Regions from separate parts of the Streptomyces sp. NPDC088915 genome, predicted to be linked through region 2. Evidence: predicted binding sites of a transcription regulator. Region 2 holds the regulator's gene; the other holds the start of a gene.

Region 1 (3,237 bases), on a different contig from region 2:
TCGGCAGCGGCACCACCCCCTCGCCGTGCGTGGCCTCCACCAGCTTGACCACCCGGCGGATCAGCCGCGACCGGGTTCCTGTCGAGGTGTGCGTCTCCGCTTCCAGGGCCTCCTGCACGGCCGCGACCAGCCGGGCGTCCGCCCGCCCCGTCGCCTTCCAGGCCTGCGTCGCCCGCTGGTCTACCAGCCCCCAGACCCCCTGCCGGACATAGCGCGACCGTCGGCTCTGCACGGTCCGAACGGTCACCCCCAGCTCTCGCGCCTTCGCGGCCATCCGCTCCATCAGCGAGAAGGCAGCCGGGTCATAGCCGGGGCGCGGCGGCGTGCCCGGCACGGTGCCGCGCAGCAGCCCGGTCTCGACCTCCACCATGTGCCGTTCCCACTCGCGCGCCGCCTCCAGCACCGGCTCCGGCAACGTCGCCAGCAACCCGGACGGCTCCACCGCGGGCAGCGGCTCCGTGCCGGTGACGGCGAAGTCCGGCGCCGCCATCAGATGCGACGCCAGCACCACCGATTCCGCCCCCGTCGCCGAGCGCAGCCGCACCGACGTGCCGGCGAGCGCCACCACCTGGTGATCCCCGTCGTCGTAGGCGACCCAGTCCCCAGGCCGCAACACCGGCTTGCCCGGTCCAGCCGTCACCATCGCACCCCCGCTGACACCAGCGAATGGGCATGCAGAGGCACCGACACATCTGCTGTCAGTTCGTGCGACCACAGCAGGTGGAACAGCACGGGGAGAACCCGGATCGGATCCCCAACCGCCGAGGCTCCCTCCATCAGTGGCTGTGGCTCGGCATACGTTGTCAGCAGCTCGGAGGCCACCAGTTCCGGCCGGTGCCGGGGGTGGCGGTAGCCCGCCAGCCAGCGCACATTGCGCACCACGATCGCGTCCGGCGCCCCCACCAGCCGGAACTCCCACCCCACCTGAGTGCAGGCTGTCTGCGTCGCTTCGAACTTCGCCACATCCCGGGGCTTGCGCCGATCCGCCGGACGGCAGTCGACCACCACCGCCGTGCCGTCGTCGCGGCGCGCGAAGTAGTCCGGCGCGTGGGAGATGCTCTTGCCCGCGTCCGATCGCCAGAACAGCCAGAACGGCTGAGACGAGATCCCCACCACCGACGGGTCGAAGTCCAGCAGCATCACGTGATCGCGCTCCAGCCAGGACTCGTACCCGATGTGCCCGCCCACCGTGGACGACCACCACAGACCCGGCAGATGCCGCTGACCCTTGTACGACTTGAACGCGCGTACCGGCGCGACGTCCTCGAACCGCACTGCCCAGGCATCCACCAGCGAGCGACGGAACTCAGATCCGCCCTGGTCGGTGTACGCGACCTCGAACCCCTTCGCCGGTGGCCCAGAGACACCACCCGGCACCACCCCTAACGAACCTGCCACGACTCACTAACCCGAGCCCGCGACGAAAGGTCACTCTGCAAGACGAAAGGCCAGACGAAGGGTGAAGCTGCAAAACGAAGAGATCCACGTCAAAGGACAGCGCGAGAGTGATCGCTCACAGCGAACAGGCGTCCGGGAACATTCATGGGCTCACAAGCATTGAGTGCATACAGCTCAACTTGACTGCCGAAGGGGAGATCATGGCTTCTGAGTCCATGGCGTCCGCGCCGCTCACTCTGCCTGTGCTGCCGCTCGACGACGAGGTCGTGCTGCCCGGAATGGTGGTGCCGCTGGACCTGTCCGACAACGACGTACGGGCCGCCGTCGAGGCCGCCCAGGCGGCCGCGCGGCCGGGAGGGGGAAAGCCGCGGGTGCTGCTCGTGCCCCGCGTCGACGGCACCTACGCCGGGACCGGCGTCCTCGGGACCGTCGAGCAGGTGGGACGCCTGTCCGACGGCGACCCGGGCGCCCTCGTGCGCGGCCGCGGCCGCGTCCGCATCGGCGCCGGTACGACCGGCCCCGGCGCCGCCCTGTGGGTCGAGGGCGCCGCCGTCGAGGAGACCCTGCCCGACCCGCTGCCCGGTTCCGTGACCGAGCTGGTCAAGGAGTACAAGGCGCTGGCCACCACCTGGCTCAAGAAGCGCGGAGCCTGGCAGGTCGTCGACCGCGTCCAGCAGATCGACGGCGTCGGCGCCCTCGCCGACAACTCCGGCTACTCGCCCTTCCTGACCGTCGCCCAGCGCGTCGAACTCCTGGAGACCGCCGACCCGGTCGCCCGGCTGCGCCTGGCCACCGCCCAGCTCCGCGAGCACCTCGCCGAGCAGGAGGTCGCCGAGACCATCGCCAAGGACGTCCAGGAGGGCGTCGACAAGCAGCAGCGCGAGTTCCTGCTCCGCCGCCAGCTCGAAGCCGTCCGCAAGGAGCTGCGCGACCTCAACGGCGAGGCCGAGGGCGACGAGTCCGACGACTACCGCGCCCGCGTGGAGGCCGCCGACCTGCCCGGGAAGGTGCGCGAGGCCGCCCTCAAGGAGGTCGAGAAGCTGGAGCGGTCCAGCGACCAGTCCCCCGAGGGCTCCTGGATCCGCACCTGGCTCGACACCGTCCTCGAACTGCCCTGGAACGAGCGGACCGAGGACCGGTACGACATCCGGGGCGCCCGCGCCGTGCTCGACGCCGAGCACGCGGGCCTGGACGACGTGAAGGAGCGGATCACCGAGTACCTGGCGGTGCGCAAGCGGCGCGCCGACCGCGGCCTCGGCGTGGTCGGCGGGCGCCGGGGCGGAGCCGTCCTCGCCCTCGTCGGCCCGCCCGGCGTCGGCAAGACCTCCCTCGGCGAGTCCGTCGCCCACGCGATGGGCCGCGCGTTCGTCCGGGTCGCCCTCGGCGGCGTCCGGGACGAGGCGGAGATCCGCGGCCACCGCCGCACCTACGTCGGCGCCCTGCCCGGCCGGATCGTCCGCGCGATCAAGGAGGCCGGGTCCATGAACCCGGTGGTCCTGCTCGACGAGATCGACAAGGTCGGCTCCGACTTCCGCGGCGACCCCGCGGCGGCCCTCCTCGAAGTCCTCGACCCGGCGCAGAACCACACCTTCCGCGACCACTACCTGGAGGTCGAGCTCGACCTCTCCGACGTGGTCTTCCTGGCCACCGCGAACGTCCTGGAGTCCATCCCGGAGGCCCTCCTCGACCGCATGGAACTGGTGCGGCTCGACGGCTACACCGAGGACGAGAAGGTCGTCATCGCCCGCGACCACCTGCTGCCCCGGCAGCTGGAGCGGGCGGGCCTGGAGCCCGGCGAGGTCGTCCTGGAGGAGGCGTCGCTGCGGAAGCTGGCCGGCG
Region 2 (3,237 bases):
GAGGGCCAGCACCGTGGTGGCGGGCGCCACGTGCCAACCGGGGTCGTTGGCGGGCTCCGCGTGCCAGCCCGGGTCCTGGGCCGGCGCGAAGTGCCAGCCCGGGTCGTTCACAGCGGCCTGGACCTTGGCCGGCTCCGCGTGCCAGCCGGGGTCCTGGGTCACGCCCACGGCCCCCACTGCGACAGCCGCGATGAAGGCGACTCCGGCCACCGCACTTATGAGCTTCTTCATCATCACCGAGCAACCTCACTTGAAGGCAACGTCTCTTTGCGACCCCCGCGAGTAAGACGATGGCTTACTCTCTCCGCTTGCACCACCAAACCCATGCATCATGTTCCTGAGATGCAGGAGCCTGGGGGTGTACATATGGGGAAACAAGCGGACGAGACAGGTCACCCTCATTCGCATGCGGAGCTCTGCGCGGCAGGCTCCGAGCTGTACGCGTCCGCACTGCGGGCGGGACGAATACCCCGGTCAGAGACGGTCGAGGCGCCCTGCCTCCTGGATCTGTCCCTGCTCCACCCCGATCCCGACGACGCCCGGTGGCTGCGTCCGGTTCCGCCCTCCGCCGCCCTCGCCCAGCTCCTCCAGCCGATCGAACGCGAAATCCTCGACCGGCGCCGGCGCACCGTCGCCCTGTCCGACGCTTTCGAGCCGTTCATGGCCATCAGCGCCCACGACTCACCGACCACGCACGCCATCACCGTGCTCGAGGGCATCGATCGCATCAACGCCACCCTCGACCGGGTCGTCGCCAACTGCCGCAGCGAACTGCTCACCGTCCAGCCCGGCGGCGGCCGCCCCGCCCAGGCCCTGACCGCGGCCCTCCACCGCGTCTCGCCGCTCCTGGGCCGCGGCATCAACATGCGCACCCTCTACCAGCACACGGCCCGCCACACCGAACTCACCCTGGCCTACCTGGAGCACGTCGGCCCCGAGGTCCAGGTCCGCACCCTGGAAGAGATCATCGACCGGCTGATCATCGTGGACCGCGAGGTCGCCCTGATCCCGGCCCGCAGCGACCGGCAGATCGCCCTGGAGCTGCGCCACCCCGGCCTGGTCGCCTACCTCGGCGGCGTCTTCGACCAGTTCTGGCGCCTGGCGGTGCCGATCCGGGAGGAGATCCCGTACGACGTCAAGACCGACGGCATCGGCGGCGTCCAGCGCTCCATCGCCCGGCTCCTCGTCGAGGGGCACGTGGACGAGGCCATCGCCCGCCGCCTCGGGATGAACGTGCGCACGTGCCGGGCCCACATCGCCAAGCTCGCCGCCACCCTCGGCAGCGGCAGCCGGGCCCAGCTCGGCTACCTCATCGCCCAGTCGGGCATCCTCGACCAGGACGACTAGGGCCTGTCCGGCGGATCAGGGTCGGGTGGGCCGCAGCGTCTGGTGCGGTACATCGCAAGGCGCCGGAGCGGCTCGATAGCGGAGCCATCGGGACGTTTCGGCAACGCGGCGAGGTACCGTGCCAGGCGTCGCGGCCCCGGCCATGATCCGCCGGACAGGCCCTAGGGCCTGTCCGGAGCACGCGTGAGGCCCCCTCCACAGACGGAGGGGGCCTCACGGCACGGTGAACGGCGGGGCTACTCGCCGCGCTTGGGGCGCCAGACCACCAGCGCGCTCGCCTGCTGCACGTCCTGGTACGGCACGAGGTCGCGTCGGTACGAGGCGTGCACCTGGGCCTCGCGCTGCCGCATCGCCGCCGCGGCCCCGTCCACGGCCGCCGACAGCTCGGCGATCCGGCTCTGGAGCGCCGCGACCTGGTTCTCCAGTTCGATGATGCGCTTGATCCCGGCCAGGTTGATGCCCTCGTCCTGCGACAACTGCTGCACCTGGCGAAGCAGTTCGATGTCACGGGCCGAGTAGCGCCGCCCCCGGCCCGCCGTGCGGTCCGGGGAGACCAGGCCGAGCCGGTCGTACTGACGCAGGGTCTGGGGGTGCAGACCGGAGAGCTGGGCCGCCACCGAGATGACGTACACCGGCGACTCGTCGGTCAGTTCGTACGCCCTATTGCCCAATCCTGGCTGTCGTCGGCGCCCTTCCACCGGGTCACGCTCCCTTCGCGGCCTGGAACAGCTCGGCCCGCGGGTCCTCGGAGGCGGTCGCCTCGCGGTAGGTCTCCAGGGCCTCGCGTGCCTTGTCGTCCAGCTCCTCCGGCACGGCGACCTCGACCGTGACGAGCAGGTCGCCGCGCGTGCCGTCCTTGCGGACCGCGCCCTTGCCCCGGGCGCGCATGGTCCGGCCGTTCGGCGTGCCCGCGGGCAGCTTGAGGGTGACCGCGGGGCCGCCGAGGGTCGGCACCCTGATCTCGCCGCCGAGCGCCGCCTCCGTGAAGGAGACCGGCACCGTGACGGTGAGGTTGTCGTCCTTGCGGCCGAAGACCGGGTGGGCGTCGACGTGCACCACGACGTACAGGTCGCCGTTGGGCCCGCCGCGCTCGCCCGGCGCGCCCTTGCCGCGCAGCCGGATCCTCTGGTTGTCGCTCACGCCCGCCGGGATGCGGACCTGCATGGTGCGGGAGGACTTGGCCCGGCCGCTGCCCTTGCAGACGTCGCAGGGGGTCTCGGCGATGAGGCCGCGTCCCTTGCAGTCCACGCAGGGGTCGGTGAGCGAGAAGCCGCCGCCGCTGCCGCGCGAGACCTGCCCGGTGCCGACGCAGGTCGGGCACACCCGGGGGGTGCCGTTCTTGTCGCCGGTGCCCGAACACGCCGTGCACGGCTGCTGGCTGGACATCCGCAGCGGTACGGTCGCGCCCTCGATGGCCTCGGTGAAGCTGAGCGTCACCTCGGACTCGACGTCCTGGCCGCGCCGCGGCTGGGTGCGGGCGCCGCCCCCGCCGCGGTTGAACAGGCCGCCGAAGACGTCCCCGATGCCACCGCCGCCGCCACCGAAGCCGCCGGCCCCGCCCTGGGCGCCCCCGAAGAGGTCGCCCAGGTCGAAGTTGAACGAGCCGCCGCCGGGACCGCCGGCCCGGAGGCCGCCGTTCCCGAAGAGCGCGCGCGCCTCGTCGTACTCCTTGCGCCGCTTGGGGTCACCGAGGACGTCGTTCGCCTCGGAGATCTCCTTGAAGCGCTCCTCGGCCCTGGTGTCGCCCTTGTTGGCGTCCGGGTGGTTCTCGCGGGCGAGCTTCCGGTATGCCTTCTTGATCTCGGCCTCGGTGGCGTCCTTGGGGACGCCGAGGACCTTGTAGTAGTCCTTCTCGACGAAGTCCTTCGTGCTCATCGACGTCCCTCCTTC

The links. The regulator HspR, encoded in region 2, represses chaperone genes until heat shock. The targets are predictions, from matches to a motif close to TTGAGNNNNNNNNNCTCAA.
Region 1: a site for HspR is predicted at 1,558-1,576, ahead of lon (endopeptidase La). Genes of this name have one in related genera too.

Annotation. Positions count from the first base shown of each region.
Region 1 covers NZ_JBIVIR010000003.1:3,548-6,784, forward strand. Annotated here, with positions in the region: gene ACIP5O_RS06625 (Mu transposase C-terminal domain-containing protein) at 1-643, opposite strand, end outside; gene ACIP5O_RS06630 (TnsA-like heteromeric transposase endonuclease subunit) at 637-1,290, opposite strand; gene lon (endopeptidase La) at 1,599-3,237, shown strand, end outside.
Region 2 covers NZ_JBIVIR010000001.1:488,021-491,257, reverse strand. Annotated here, with positions in the region: gene ACIP5O_RS02360 (hypothetical protein) at 1-234, opposite strand, end outside; gene ACIP5O_RS02355 (helix-turn-helix transcriptional regulator) at 367-1,347, shown strand; gene ACIP5O_RS02350 (heat shock protein transcriptional repressor HspR) at 1,584-2,045, opposite strand; gene dnaJ (molecular chaperone DnaJ) at 2,050-3,222, opposite strand.